DNA from 3 places in the Marinomonas sp. FW-1 genome. Region 1 is predicted to be linked to each of the others. Evidence: predicted binding sites of a transcription regulator. Region 1 holds the regulator's gene; each other region holds the start of a gene.
The links. The regulator LexA, encoded in region 1, represses DNA repair genes until DNA is damaged. The targets are predictions, from matches to a motif close to TACTGTNTANNTANACAGTA.
Positions count from the first base shown of each region.

Region 1 (5,272 bases):
TGATAATGCAAAATACTTAGTAAGCAGTCGAGAAGATAAGCCAACGAGCAGTAAGCCGTCAGCCCCTTTTATTACCTCAACTCTTCAGCAGGCGGCCAGTACGCGTCTGGGTTATGGTGTTAAAAAGACTATGATGCTCGCTCAGCGCTTGTATGAAGGTGGTTACATCACCTATATGCGTACAGACTCGACCAATTTAAGTGTCGATGCTGTAGAAGCGCTTAGAGGCTATATCGCTTCTAATTTTGGCGATGCGTATTTGCCTGCAGAACCTATTCGTTATAGCAGTAAAGAAGGCGCACAAGAGGCTCACGAAGCCATTCGTCCTTCCGATGTAAATGTGCGCGTTGATGATTTGCTTGGCATGGAAAAAGACGCGCATCGTTTATATGACTTGATTCGTAGTCAGTTTATGGCATGTCAAATGACGCCAGCTGAATACACCTCTACCACAATTACAGTGACCTCTGGTGACTATGAGTTTAAAGCTAAAGGTCGTATTTTGCGCTTTGATGGTTACACTCGGGCCATGCAAACCGTTGCAAAGAAAGGCGAAGATAACACTTTGCCAGATGTGGGTGAGGGTGAATATTTAACTCTTAAAGAGTTATTACCTGAGCAGCACTTTACTAAACCGGTGGCGCGCTTTAGCGAAGCAAGTTTGGTTAAAGAGCTTGAAAAGCGTGGTATTGGTCGACCTTCTACTTACGCCTCTATCATTTCAACGATTCAAGATCGTGGTTATGTGCGCGTTGAGAATCGTCGCTTTTATGCAGAGAAAATGGGTGACATAGTCACAGAGCGCCTAGTCGATAGCTTCAATTCGTTGATGAATTTCAGTTTTACTGCGCAAATGGAAGAGCAACTAGATGATATCGCTGAAGGTCATAAAGATTGGATAAAGACGCTTAATGCGTTTTATAACGACTTTAGTTCTGTGCTTGCTAAAGCTGAATCGCCTGACGGCGGTATGATGCTAAATGAGCCAACACCGACAGACATCGAATGCCCAACTTGTTCCCGTCCGATGCAAATTCGTACAGCAAGTACCGGTGTTTTTATGTCTTGTTCCGGCTATGCGTTGCCTCCAAAAGAACGTTGTAAAGCAACGATCAACCTCATCCGTGGTGATGAAGCCGTTGCCATTGATGACGAGGAAGGTGAATCTAAAGCGCTGATCAATAAGCATCGCTGTAAGATTTGTGGGTCAGCGATGGATAGCTACCTAATGGACGAAAGCCGTAAGCTTCATGTTTGTGGTAATAACCCTGCGTGTTCAGGTTATGAAGTCGAAACTGGAACCTTTAAAATTAAAGGTTATGATGGTCCTACGCTTGAATGTGACAAGTGTGGTTCCGAAATGCAGCTAAAAACAGGCCGTTTTGGCAAATATTTTGGCTGTACAAATGAAGAGTGTAAAAACACTCGTAAACTATTAAAAAATGGTGAAGCTGCACCGCCGAAGATGGATCCTGTGCCGATGCCTGATTTGGCATGTCAGAAAGTAGAAGACCATTATGTGCTTCGTGATGGCGCAACGGGCTTGTTCCTTGCGGCTAGTCAGTTCCCTCGTAAACGAGAAACTAGAGCACCTTTGGTTAAAGAACTGCTTCCTTATATGGACCAAATTGATCCTAAATACCATTTCTTTGCTAAGGCGCCTGTAGAGGATCCCGAAGGTCGTCCTGCTATTATTCGTTATAGCCGTAAGACTAAAGAGCAATATGTTATGACGGAGAACGAAGAGGGCAAGCCTACAGGTTGGAAAGCATTTTTTGTTGGCTCTAAATGGGTTGTTGAGGAAGGTAAGAAGAAATGAGTGTTGCCAGTCTAGCGAGCCTTACGAATCAAAAATTAGATACTGCAAGACGATTTATTCAACAAAGTCAGCAAAGCGAAGAGAGCTGGTTGAGTGTTGGGCTTGAAAGCTCCGCTCTTTTCCAGATAAGAAGCGCATTAAATGGTTTGTTGAAAGAAGTGTCTTTAGCGTATTCATTATCTGGTTCGCTGGATGTGGCAAAATTATTGACAGAGTCTGAGTCTAAGCAAATTGTTGTGCCGGTTTTATCTGAACTGGCTGATTTGCTAACGCGGAAAGATTCTTGGTTTTTTCAGCTAGATCAAGCTTATTTAGCTCAGTTTGAATGTAAAGGCTTAGCTTCGTCGGCAGTCCAAGGAGATAACTTGATCGGTCGAGGAAGTGATGCGGGCGCATCAGTGAGTTACTATTTAGCTAAGTTGGTTGAATTAGTGTTACGTTTTAGAGAAGAGTCATCAGAGTATTGAATATGAAAGAATCCTACCTAGAAATTGTTGAGCTTGATAACGGCGATATTGTGCTGCGTCCAGCCGCTGAAGATGGTGAGGAAACCGTTCCGTTAGCAACATTGAAAATATCCGATGATACTCGCTCTTACTTAAAAGATCGGTATTTTGAATTGGCAAAACATATGTTTCATGCCGGAATTGATTTTGTTTATTCTGATGATGCAGGCTTTGATGAAGGCGCAGATTATCTTGATGATGAAGACTTTCGGCCCAAGATCCTTCACTAAGCTTGTATGAGTGTTGTGATATCTCACACCAAATAAAAAAGCGAAGATTAGTCTTCGCTTTTTTATTAAATGGCAAGACAGTAAAACAGAATTGCTACCTATAGGCCTTGTCGTATCACACCGACAGATAAGCCTTCAATAGCAAAATCTTCACTTTCAAGATCAACAATAATGTCGTTAAATTCGTCGTTCTCTGGTATGAGTCGAACAATACTGCCTTTTTGTTCAAAGCGTTTTACTGTTACTTCATCGCCAATACGAGCCACAACAATTTGGCCATTACGTACAGAGTTGGTTTTATGAACGGCGAGTAAATCGCCTTCCATAATGCCGATATCTTTCATACTGGTGCCTGAGACGGAAAGGAAGTAGTCCGCCTGAGGAGAAAACATTGCCGCAGGTATATTCACATGGGACGCGATATTCTCTTGTGCCAAAATAGGGTAACCTGCAGCGACTTTGCCTATAACGGGTAGGCCAAGGTCGTCGACAGAGTCATTGTTTGGCTCATTGTCAATTAAGCGTATTCCGCGTGATGCGCCAGATAGCATCTCGATCGCGCCTTTTTTACATAAGGCTTTTAGATGCTCTTCGGCTGCATTGGGGGATTTAAACCCAAGTCGGCGCGCTATTTCTGCTCTCGTAGGTGGAAACCCCGTTTCGGTAATAAACTCGCGAATGGTTTCTAGTACGTCAGATTGTCTTTTGGTTAATTTAATCATAGGGTATCTGGTTGTTTATACAGTTACTGTTATTATATACAGCATTCCTAACTATACTCAATGATATAAATGCTTTCAGATGAACTAAAAACACAAATTCAACTCGCATACCGAGCTTCTTTGGATGCGAAGTCCCATAAACCAAGGGCCGGGCAGCGCCAGATGATTGGTGCAATCGCTCGCACCTTAGGCAATATAAAACGTGACTCTGAAGGCCAACGCCTTGATGAGAAGCATGTTGCCGTTATCGAGGCGGGAACAGGGACAGGTAAAACCTTATCTTATTGCCTTGCCGCCATCCCTATTGCCAAAGCACGTGGTCTGAAATTGATTATTTCTACCGCTACAGTGGCCTTACAAGAACAGATCTTACATAAAGAGCTGCCCAATCTATTGGAGCATACCGATCTTTCGTTCAAGTACACGCTTGCTAAGGGCCGAGGCCGTTACCTTTGTCTGAACAATCTTGAAAGCTTTCTGAGTTCCGAAGAACATGCCATGGAAGATATGTTTGCTGGCTTATTCGAGCAGCACCTTCACTCTGATGACATAAACACCGTTCTTTACCAAGAAATGGATGCGGCGTTATCTAAAGGTGACTGGGATGGAGATAAGGATAATTGGGCTGGCGTGGTGCGAGATCAAGACTGGCGGCGCCTTACAACAGACCATCAGCAGTGCACAAATCGTAACTGTGCGAATTATTCCGCTTGTCCATTTTTTAAAGCTCGCGCTGAAATTGAAGTGGCGGATGTTATTGTTGCTAACCATGACTTAGTACTTGCTGATTTATCACTAGGTGGCGGAGTAATTCTTACACCGCCAAAAGAAACGATTTATGTTTTTGATGAAGGTCATCACCTTCCGGACAAAGCCATAGGGCATTTTCGCCATGAAGTTCGTTTACAGCAAAGTATTACCTGGTTACGCCAGCTAGAAAAAAACTTAGTGAACCTTAAACAAGAGCTAACGGATGACGTGAGTTTGACAGGGCAACTCTTGCTTAAAATTCCTCAGCAAATACAAAGTATTGTTAATTTTATTCAATATGCACAACAAGGTTTAGCGCCTTATATTCAAGGGTTGGGGCTGGATCAAGAAAATAACCAACATAGGTTTGAGTTTGGTCAGGTACCAGATGAATTGCGCCAGTTAGCATACAGTTTACAAACCTCGTACCAAAAGTTGTTCAACAACATAGAAAGCATCCAAGATGAATGCAAAAAGACCAAGCAAAACGAAGGGATGGGCGTGACGCCTGAAACCGCGGAAACTTGGCAGCCTATTTTGGGAGTAGTTCTTGGGAGACTGGAGCAATGTGTTGGTTTATGGCAATTGTATTCAACCGTGGATGACCAGAACTTCCCGCCCAATGCTCGATGGTTGGTTTTGTCCGGTCAAGGTATGGAACAAGATATTGAGTTGGGGGCTTCTCCAATTTTGGCGGCCAATACATTAAGGCAGCAGCTTTGGGATAAATGTTTTGGTGCCGTCGTTACATCAGCAACATTAACGGCATTGAATCAATTTCATCGATTTAATATGCGCTCTGGTGTGCCTCGTGACAGTGAATATTTACGTGTTTTAAGTCCTTTTGATTTCCAAGAAAATGGACGTTTAGTGGTACCCGATATGGAGCATGAGCCTAATCGTGTTGAGCAACATACGGATGAAATAGTGCGCTATCTTGAAGCGCATGTTGATACCAAAAAAGCCAGTTTGGCGCTTTTTTCTTCCCGTCGACAAATGGAAGAGGTATCGAAATCACTTTCTTCCAGCTTGCAGGAAATATTACTCATGCAAGGAGAGCAGTCGAAACGCGTTATTCTGGATTCTCATAAAGCAAGAGTGGATGAAGGAAAGGGGAGCTTATTGCTAGGCTTAGCAAGTTTTGCAGAAGGTGTGGATCTGCCAGGAGATTATTTAACCTGTGTTTATATCGCCAAAATCCCATTTGCAGTGCCTGATGACCCCGTTGAAGCAACGCTGGCGGAG
Region 1 is NZ_CP025987.1:1,916,329-1,921,600, forward strand. Features, by position in the region: gene topA (type I DNA topoisomerase) at 1-1,819, shown strand, start outside; gene C1X04_RS08890 (DUF6586 family protein) at 1,816-2,286, shown strand; gene C1X04_RS08895 (hypothetical protein) at 2,289-2,555, shown strand; gene lexA (transcriptional repressor LexA) at 2,654-3,277, opposite strand; gene dinG (ATP-dependent DNA helicase DinG) at 3,347-5,272, shown strand, end outside.

Region 2 (5,272 bases), 130 kb from region 1:
GATGATATGTGAGTTGTCATGATTTGTCAGCCACTAAATTTATGTGTTTTTTCGTAGAATTAGGGGGCAGATGAAAAATTGATTGTAAACGACGCAGCTAAACCCTTTTTTATAGCGGAAAGCATCGCTGTCGTACCCGCCACCGACATCATAGCCATGATCCAAACCATCTGAACTACCAACAACTCGCCAGAATCCAAACCAACTCCGCATGGGTCGATCAAACCATCGAATGCGTTAAAAGCGCTATGCCCGTCTTTGTTGTTTTTTCGAATGTATAAAGTCTAGATCAAAAGCACTTAAGTGAAATAACTGAAAAAACATGGATATTTTCAGATATTTCATTTATGTTTGGGGTTACTGAGGCTAGCTTTTAGTTTGCCTTGATAGTGTTAAGGGTGAGAGGTTACTCGAATGATGAAAACCAATTTAAATGTTGAGCCGGATACCAGTGCAATTATCAAAGCGCAGCAATACCTGAAGCAGCATCAAGCGGATCTTGATAAGTTAAAAATTGATGTGTTACTTAAAAATGGTCAAAAAGCTGAATTTGAATTGCCCAAATTGACGCTTGATGCGCTTGTTCAAGTATTAGGTCAATTGGCTAAGGATGGCGATGATCAGTTTTTTGAACAGCAGGTTGACTTGGAGAAAATGGTGAGTCCTGCTGTGGCGGCTAAGTTTCTTGGAATGTCACGACCAAAAGTAACAGGTTATATTTTGGCTGGGCAAATTCCATCTATGAAGGTAGGCACTCATCATCGTGTAAAAATGGCAGATGTCTTGTTATTTAAGGAGAAGCTTTCTAGTGCTAAGGGGTCAAGAGAAGAGACTCTTAGTTTAATTGCCAACTTTGAGCAAGAGTCAGATTCTATGTAAGGGGTTGTTATGGATGATAAAATTTTGCTGGATGCAAATACCCTATATTCACAACCATTGAGGATGATGCTTCTTAATTTGATGCAGTTAGATGGGTGTACTACTCAGTTTTTTTGGACTGATAAGATAGATGCAGAATGGTCTAATGCTTTAATTCGTAGGCATCCCGAAAGCAAAGACGTCATTATTAAGCAGGTAAATTCGATTAAGGCATCCTTTTTCGATCGCTATGTTTTAGGTTACGAGCCATTAATAAATTAGCTTGACCTTCCTGATCCAGATGATCGTCATGTTCTTGCTGCTGCAGTAAAAACGGGTTGTAATATTATTGCGACAGATAACATTAAAGACTTTCCGGCAAAATTATTGGCTGAGTATGGTATCAGAGCGATGACAAGAGACGAGTTGATGTGTTTCTTGTTCACTAAAGAAAAAGGTAGTGTCATGAAAGCGTTAGATAATTTTGCACGTGTACATAAAGACCCAGAGCTTACAGTTGAAGATTTGCTAATAAAGCTTGATCGTTCAGTACCAAGTTTTACACACTTAGTAAGAGTGTCCTGACTTCACAATCCTGTATAGCTTTAAAAATACACCTTCGGGTGGTTTTTTTGAATTTGGGGGCAGATGAAAAATTGATTATGAACTATGCAGACAAGCCCTTTTTCATAGCAGAAAGCATCGCTGTCGTACCCGCCACCGACATCACGGCCATGAGCCAAACCATCCGAAACTATCAACAACAACTCGCCAAAATCCAAACCAACTCCGCATGGTTCGATCAAACCATCGAACGCATCAAAAACGCCACAGGCCGACACTTCGGAGAGGGTGGTTGATAAATCAAGTTTACATGTATAAACTACAGATATTGACAGAGATGTCATATGGATGCAGCAGAGTGAGTCACATCACACATCCGGCTACCGTAAAAGGTCGAGGGCAACCCGGTAAAGGCTTTCTGAATATCGAGCATAGGCTCAAAGTTTGAATCAATGCTCGACGGAACCCGCTTTTAGGCGGGTTTTGTTATTTATGGGGTTTGGGAAGCGGCTTTCCTAATTTAAGATTCTTCGCAATGTTGAAAAAATTCACCTTATCCAGCTTGGGCATCACGTCTTCAGGGTAAGCACTGGTAATATGTATCCTCATTAACTTTTTCTCTCGGTACATCTTAAAGGGCACGAAATAGATGATTTGCCCTTTTTCCTCTGTGTTGATGGTGACAGAGGCGTAGCTTCCATAACCTGCGTGTCCTATGCGGGTTTTCTTGTCTCCAAATGCATCAACAATTTGTCTCAAATACTTTTTTGATAATTCATATCGAACAAAGCAAAACGGCCTGCTTTCTTTTAGGGTGTGGTACATCAGATCTGCTTTTTCCGCTTCTGTTTGATGAGGATAGTCTTTTGCGAAGCAGTGGAACGAGTAGGAAACCATAAAAGTGTAGGTTTCTTTTTTCCCGTTTATGATATCGGAGTAAGTCGCTTCATGGGCGTCTAGGTGGCTAAGATCGTATACTTGGCCGTTTGCATCGGTAAACGGTCTCCACTTAGCTACCTCGTCTATCTTGCTCCGCATTCCTCGTCCCAATTTTTCAAGAGTAAAGCCGAGTAATATACCTTTGAACAGTTATGAATTCCATGTTGACGAAACAGAGCTGTATTAGATCCCGCCTCATTTCTGGTCGCAAAAGCCGGAAAGCCAGCCTCTTACAAAATTTCACTTGGCGATTGATGCTACTTAAAACTATACTGTATATCCATACAGTATTTTGGTGTTTTATTATGCGTGTGACTTATCTTGGTGTGTCTGAGTCGGCGGCGTTTATCGCGGCCAATAGCGTGCGGATTCCTTTGTATGTGGACTCTGTGTCGGCGGGGTTTCCTTCGCCTGCTCAGGATTTTGTTGAAAAATCGTTGGATTTAAATGAGTTGTGCGTGAGCCATCCGCACGCGACGTTTTTTGTTCGTGCTCAGGGGGATTCGATGATAGAGGCGGGGATTCATTCTGGCGATGTCTTGGTGGTGGATCGTTCATTGACGGCGCGTCATGGGGATATTGTGATTGCCTGTATTCATGGGGAAATGACGGTGAAGACGTTGGAGCTTAAGCCCAATGTGTTACTTCGCCCGAAGAATAAAGCCTATAAAGCCATTCATATCACAGAGGAATCTGAATTAGAGATTTTTGGTGTGGTCACGGGCGTGGTTCGTAAGTACGAGCGTCATTAAATGCGAACTGTCTTTGCCTTGGTTGATTGCAACAACTTTTACGCCAGCTGTGAAAAGTTGTTTCGCCCTGATTTAAAGCATGCGCCTGTTGCGGTGTTGTCGAATAACGATGGCTGTATTGTCGCGCGTTCCAAAGAGGTAAAGGCGCTGGGTATCAAGATGGGCGTGCCGATGTTTCAGGTGCAGGATGAGATAAGAAAACACGGCATTGTGTGCTTTTCATCCAACTATGCTTTGTATGCGGATATGTCGAATCGGGTGATGACGATCTTGGAGGAAGAGGCACCACGCCTGGAAGTGTATTCCATCGATGAAGCTTTCATGGATTTAACAGGTGTTGATCACGTGACGGATTTGCTGGCATTTGGCAAGCATGTAAAAGCCAAGGTCGATCAATGGACGGGCATTACTGTTGGTATTGGTATCGCGCCAACTAAGACGTTAGCGAAGTTGGCAAACCATGCTGCGAAGAAATACCCAGCAACGGGGTCGGTGGTGGATCTGATGGACGCCAACAGACAAAAGCGTTTGTTGGCGTTGTTGGATGTGGGTGACGTTTGGGGTGTTGGTCGTCGCACCACGGCGAAGCTAAAGGCGAGAGGAATTCATACCGCGTTGGATCTTGCTAATGCTGATCCGAAATCCATTCGTAGCGAATTTTCTGTGGTGTTGGAGCGAACCATTCGAGAATTGAATGGCGTGTCGTGCTTGGATTTAGAGCTGGTTAGGCCGACAAAGCAGCAGATTATTTGCAGTCGCTCTTTTGGTCATAAGGTGACGGATAAGCAAGAGCTTCGGGAAGCCATATCCAAGTACACAACGCGTGCTGCCGAGAAATTGCGTGGGGAAAAACGCCTTTGTCGTTTAGTCAGTGTGTTTATTCGCACCAGCCCGTTTATTCCAAACGAACCTCAGTATTCGAAAACGCTTTCTGCTGAACTTCCTAATCCAACCGATGACACGCGAGATTTATTAGAAGTCGCTGGCGTGCTGTTTTCGCGACTCTGGCGTGATGGTTTTCGCTATATGAAAGCAGGCGTAATGCTTACCGACTTTTACGAGCACGATGCTTTTCAGCAAGATTTATTCCGAGCGGACAGCACGAAAAGCAACTCAAAAGCACTCATGAATGTGGTAGATAAAATTAACCACAGCGGCCTCGGCAATGTTTTTTTCGCCTCGCAAGGTGTGTCGCCTCAGTGGGCGATGAAACGAGAGCACCTGTCACCAAGGTATACGACTAAATGGGATGAACTGCCCAAGGTTTGGTGAGTAGTAAAGATATATGCAATAAAACCGCCAAGGAGGCGGTTTTATTGCTTTAGAGCTTAAACTGGTTAATTAGTCTTTGCTGACAAACTTCATGGAGATGGAGTTGACGCAGTGGCGAATGTTCTTTTCGGTGAGCCTTTCGCCTTCAAATACATGGCCTAGGTGTCCGTCGCAGTTGGCGCAGACGATTTCGATACGACGGCCGTCGGCATCGGGTACGCGTTTTACGGCGTTTGGTATTTCATCGTCAAAGCTCGGCCAGCCGCAGTGTGATAGGAACTTATGTTCTGACGTGTATAGAGGCGCGTCGCATTGGCGGCAGACATATAATCCGTTTGTCATTGTGTCGGTATATTCGCCAGTAAATGGGCGTTCTGTGCCTTTATCAAGGATGACACTGGCTTCTACAGGCGTAAGCTTGTTGTATGGTTTACTCATAAGACTTGTTCTCCTGTCGCTATGGGCGTTGTTAGCATAAATTATGTCATGCCTTATCGTTGTAGAGTAAGACAATAAATTGCACATCAAGTTCGTGAGTGTAAAAGGATTGTTGTTCTGTCGATTCAATGTTGGCGAGATATCGAGTAATTGCATTGATTTCATTGGGTTTGGCTGGTTACACTGGATAAACATCATTTATAGATTTTTAAAGGGGTTGCTTATGAGCCAGACATTTGAGTCGATATTTAAAGACAATGTTAAGCGTATGCATTACCAAGTCGATGGGCTGAGTTCAGATAAAAGTCACATTCAGGTGATTATTTGGCCTACATTTTCTGGTTTGACGGACTTTGAAAAAGGTGTGGCAGATCGTATTGCGTCAATGGGATTTTCTGCAACCGCATTGGATTTGTACGGCATGGGGCAGAATCCAGTCGAAATGGATG
Region 2 is NZ_CP025987.1:1,782,169-1,787,440, forward strand. Features, by position in the region: gene C1X04_RS08295 (helix-turn-helix domain-containing protein) at 415-879, shown strand; gene C1X04_RS08300 (hypothetical protein) at 889-1,140, shown strand; gene C1X04_RS08305 (hypothetical protein) at 1,521-1,718, shown strand; gene C1X04_RS08310 (stationary phase growth adaptation protein) at 1,909-2,460, opposite strand; gene umuD (translesion error-prone DNA polymerase V autoproteolytic subunit) at 2,667-3,113, shown strand; gene umuC (translesion error-prone DNA polymerase V subunit UmuC) at 3,114-4,385, shown strand; gene C1X04_RS08325 (methionine-R-sulfoxide reductase) at 4,455-4,823, opposite strand; gene C1X04_RS08330 (dienelactone hydrolase family protein) at 5,047-5,272, shown strand, end outside.
Region 2: umuD (translesion error-prone DNA polymerase V autoproteolytic subunit) is a predicted target of LexA. The motif match lies at 2,632-2,651, and genes of this name have one in related genera.

Region 3 (5,272 bases), 1.4 Mb from region 1:
ACACATTGAATTTATCACCTTGTTTGATTCCTGACAAAGATCCTGCTGATATATGGATCCTGTTGCCCTCAGTTCGGAAAATATTAGCAATAAAAGGTTGGCAACGTAACTGGTTGCTTGTGTCTAATGCACTTTCTTTTAAGGCTTGTTGTACCACTTTTCCGTAATGAATAGACCAAAACTTGGCGCTGCCAAAGCCTACTTTAGCATGGTCAGAAATGTCCCAGTTACCTATTTCGTCATAACGTTGCTCAAATAGTAGGGCACCGCTGAATCCGTCATAGATATAGATATCGACCACAAAGTTTCTTTCTTTATCAATTTCTTCATCAAGAAGGTCTTTTGAATTTTTGTCGTCTGGAAATCTTAGATAAACCTCTCCAATGTCTCTAATGACACCGCTGACAATGTACTGAACTCCTAACTGCTCGCTAATTCTTGTTACGTTAGTCAGAGAGCCGTCATAGTTAGTGGAAGAGGGAGCATTGATTAAATCTGGGTAGATGGCAATGTTGGTAGCGGTTAACGCCCTTAAGTAGCCTTGTTTATTTATTTCATCGGCGAGGTCTTTAGGAAGTTCTCTGGATATATTGCTTAGCCCGCCCAATCTTGCTTGTAGTGGGTCTTGCAGCTCAAATCCGGTTATGCCAACGGTTTTTTTATAATAACTAGTAGGGCCAGTGCTGCATTGAGAGTCTGGGGTGACGTCGACACGAGCAATAATGCGAAGGAAGTCACCATTTTGTTCTTCAGATAAAATTCTCGCTTTCTGAACATAGCCAGAACTGCGAATCTCTAAGTTGGACTCAAGCTCTCCATTGTTTAACGCATCTTTGATATTGACTCTAGATCCAGACTCTAAAACTGCTTGCTTAATGGCTTGTTGGGTTGCTCTGTAACGGGCGTCAGCAATATCGTTGTTGTATATAACGGCTTCGCCAACCGCGTCTACGCTTTTAGCGAGGGTTATGTTTGGCAATAAAAATGCCAAAGCGACGAATGTTATGCGTTTTAAAATCAACATTAGTTATTCAATGCTATAAAAATTTGCAGTAGGTGCCGAGTTTTGCACGTCGACAGAACGGTATCCAGGCTGAACCCTGCAATTTGGATTTGCTTGGATGTTTCCAGAGTTAACACATTCACGGAAGTTTTCCTGCAATGCCATTTCCACTATGGTTTCGAAAGTGCCGTCTTCATGCTCTCGCTGAGAAATTACCTTTGCGCCTACTAAGTAAGCATCCACGTAAGTTCTAAGCTCATCGTTTTGCATTACCATGTTGCTTAGTGAGCTTGAACCATCAATTTTTAAGCCGTAAACACGTTCAGAAAGGTTTCGATAAGCATCTAGCATGGAGCTACGTAGTGACATGATGCGAGCTTGGGATTTAGTGAGGCGTTTATTGGTCATCATGGCAGCATAACCTGTAGCTGTTACTATGATGGGCTCTTTTTTAATGACAGAAACAGAGTTGTTTGTGTTAACTGCCCTGTTTTGTGTGTAGCCAGTGCTAGGTCCGGTATTAAAATTGTTTCCGTTACAAGGAGCAACCGTGGTACATGGCGTTCCATTGGGGTCTTGCTGATAAAGGTTTTGACACCCTGCAAGCATGAGTGCACCTATGGCTATAAAGAAAATACGAAGTGATACTGTCATGGTGGTGCCCTTTGTATGGAAGTCTTTTTCTCAATATTCTGCGTTTTCAAGTAGTACTTGTTGTACCGTTACTTTACCTAATCGGTCATTTGTTGCAGGTCTTAAGGATTTACTGTGTATTGAAAATACTTTTTGTTTTCAATATGGCGAATCTAATGCACAAAATGTAAACCATTTTACGCTCTAGCGTCCATGTTTGAGCGCTTAAAAAAGCACTTTTTCTTTGTTTTTGATAGTAAATATCCTCATATCGTTAATTTTATAACGTTTTCAGGCGAGTTTTGTGTCGAGGGACGTTTTTCGTATTGTTCATTTTCTCTTTTGTGCTTGATGAAAGTGGAGGTTGCTTAGTAGTATACTGTTTTTTTATACAGTGCTTTAATTATGTCGCTAAATAGAAAAATTATACACATTGATGCGGATTGTTTTTATGCGGCCGTTGAGATGCGAGATGATCCTAGTTTGCGCGATAAGCCTATTGCTATTGGTGGGCCTGAAAATAGTCGTAGCGTACTTGCTACTGCAAATTATGCAGCTCGCGTTTATGGGGTGCGTTCGGCTATGCCGACTTCGGTCGCGAAGCGTCTTTGTCCTGCGTTACTTGTTTTGCCTGGTGATATGAAGAAATACCGAACGGCTTCTGAGCAGATGCACGCTATTTTTCGAGAATTTACCGATATTATTGAGCCACTGTCGTTAGATGAAGCCTATCTTGATGTGACTAATTCGGTTGACTTCCAAGGCAGTGCAACGCGAATTGCTCATGAAATAAAGGTTCGAATTTTCCGTGAGGTAGGAATTACCGTTTCTGCTGGTGTTGCGACAAATAAGTTTATTGCTAAGGTAGCGAGCGATTGGAATAAGCCTGATGGGCTGACCGTCGTGACGCCAGAGACGCAACTTGAATTTGTTTCTGATATACCCGTGAAAGCCATTTCGGGGATTGGTCGAGTTGCGCAAGAACGATTTAAGTGCGCAGATTTACAGAAGTTGGATTTTGCTTTGTTGCAGAAGAGCTTTGGTAGTATGGCTTATCGTTTGTCTCAACTTGCTTTGGGGATCGATGATCGCCCTGTGGTGATTTCTAGAGAAAGAAAAAGTGTCTCTGTAGAGCATACATTTGCGAAAGATTTGTTGGAGCTCAAGGAGTGTCGTGCGGTTTTGCCTATGCTGTTGGCTGATTTGAAAAAACGCATGAAAGGTCGAGACTATGAATCTCAGCTGAGTAAATATTACCTAAAAATTAAGTTCGATGATTTTAAGCAAACAACGATTGAGCGCCCAATCAAGGGGAAATTATCAGAAGACGCTTTTTCTGAATTGTTACAACTGGCCTTTTCTAGATCGCCACGTTCAGTGCGCCTAATTGGTGTGGGTTATCGTTTGACGCCCCCGCAGCCGTACCAATTGAATTTACCTTTTACTTCCTAATGTAAAAAACAATCAAGAATCGAGTCGTTTACTATACTTAAATGATGACCCTTACGGAGGTGCTCGTTATGTTTAAGCAACAGAGTGATTTTGATTTCGTAAATATAAGTATGCCTGACACATTATCTCACCGATTGCGGTTCGAAGTTGAACAGACGTTAAGTTGTTTGTATGCAGATGCTGCCTTGGTAGATCAAATGGATCGGTTGTATTTGCCTTTCTCTTATTGGTTGAGTCAAAAAGCACATGCAGGGCAAGGCCCCTTGATTGTCGGAGTGGGTGGTGCGCAAGGTTGTGGAAAAACGACTTTTTGTAGTGTTATCAGCCGCATTCTTAATAAAGGTTTTGACCTAAACTGTGTGGTGATCAGTTTAGATGATTTATACAGTACACAGCACGACAGAATGAAGTTTGCTAGCCAAACCTCGCCCATGTTTGCTGTGCGTGGTGTGCCTGGCACCCATGATGTCCGCTTTGCTTTAAGCTTATTTGACCGATTGCATAATCTGAAAGAGGGTGAGGTGATGAAGTTCCCTTGCTTCGATAAGTCGATCGATGACAGAAAATCAGTACATTTGTGGAAAGAGGTTCAGGGCCCTGTCGATGTGGTGTTGTTTGAAGGCTGGTGTGTTGGTGCGCCCCCTATGACTGATGTGATGAGTTCACCCATGAATGCGCTTGAAAAAGAGAAGGATGCGCAAGGGATTTGGCGAAATAAGGTGAATCAATTTTTAGAAGAGGACTATAAAACGTTATTTTCTAAGATTGACCTAATGGCTTGGATGCAGGCGCCTAGCTATGACGTTGTATATCATTGGCGTAATAAACAGGAGCGAATGCTGGAGAGTCATCTCCATGATATTCATGGGATTTTGCTTGATACTATTGATCTAAAAGTAATGTCTTCAACGGAACTGAAGGAATTCATGCAGTATTATGAAAGATTGACCCGACATATGTTAGCGGTCATGCCTAATAGGGCAGATGTTTTGTTCACGCTAAGTGACAAGCAAGAAGTTATGAGTATGCGTTTTCCGGTAGAGCACTAACTTCTTGTGAGCGCTGGAATGAATAACGGTACCATGCAAAAAAGTCAGAGTGAGTGAAATACCTCAATATGATAGGCTATGGCAAATTGCGATAGCCTATTTTTTTTGGAGTATTTAAAAGATGACCAATGTATTGCCTTCTGTAGTGGTAGAAACTCATGAGCAGCCAGATGCTGCGATTATTTGGTTGCATGGCCTTGGGTCTGATGGTCATGACTTTGAGTCTTTGGTGCCAGCGCTGTCATTGCTTCCGACATTAAAGGTTCGCTTTGTTTTTCCGCACGCGCCGCGACGCCCCGTTACTATTAATGGTGGCATGGAAATGCGTGCATGGTACGACATCTACGAGATGACGCTAGAGCGTAAAGTTGATATGGCTAATATCGATGAGTCCTGCGCTCAAGTTGAGCAGTTGATACAGGCGCAAATTGATCAAGGTATTTCCCCAGATCGCATTATATTGGCAGGCTTTTCTCAAGGTGGTGTGATTGCATACCAGACAGCGTTACACACGAAACATGCCGTCGCTGGGGTGCTCGTGTTGTCAACCTATTTGGTCAATGGTGATAAAGTCGTTGAAGCTGACTCTTGTGTTAATGGACAGGCCCCAATTCTTATTCATCATGGTTTGCAAGACCCTGTCGTTGCCCCTGAATTGTCTGTTAAGGCGAGGGATCTCTTGGTATCTAAGGGGTATTCTGTTGAATATAAAACCTATGAAATGCCTCACTCGGTTTGCCCTGAGCAAGTACAAGACATTTCACATTGGTTGAATGTTCAGTTAGCTGACTAAGTCTGCAATACTTATTTTTTTAAAGGGGAGGGAGCGTGCAAAATAACGTGTTTGAATGGTTGGACTTTGCCAAGCAGCTGGCTGTGAAGGCGGGCGAAATGATTGTGGCAGCGCGAGCAGATTCAACCTTTGTACGTGATTATAAAATGGATCATGAATTAGTGACGACGACAGACATTGCAGTCGATCAATACATTTGTTCCAACATTCATACACGTTACCCTTCGCATTGTATTTTGTCTGAAGAGTCTTCGCCGACGTTGGACCTTGCTAGTGTCGGTGAAAGTACTCCTGTGTGGGTTATTGACCCTATTGATGGAACGGTGAATTTTGCTCATGGGC
Region 3 is NZ_CP025987.1:3,281,353-3,286,624, reverse strand. Features, by position in the region: gene C1X04_RS15270 (flagellar assembly protein FlgT) at 1-1,024, opposite strand, end outside; gene C1X04_RS15265 (LPP20 family lipoprotein) at 1,028-1,657, opposite strand; gene dinB (DNA polymerase IV) at 2,042-3,088, shown strand; gene C1X04_RS15255 (hypothetical protein) at 3,157-4,137, shown strand; gene C1X04_RS15250 (alpha/beta hydrolase) at 4,259-4,930, shown strand; gene C1X04_RS15245 (inositol monophosphatase family protein) at 4,966-5,272, shown strand, end outside.
Region 3: dinB (DNA polymerase IV) is a predicted target of LexA. The motif match lies at 2,014-2,033, and genes of this name have one in related genera.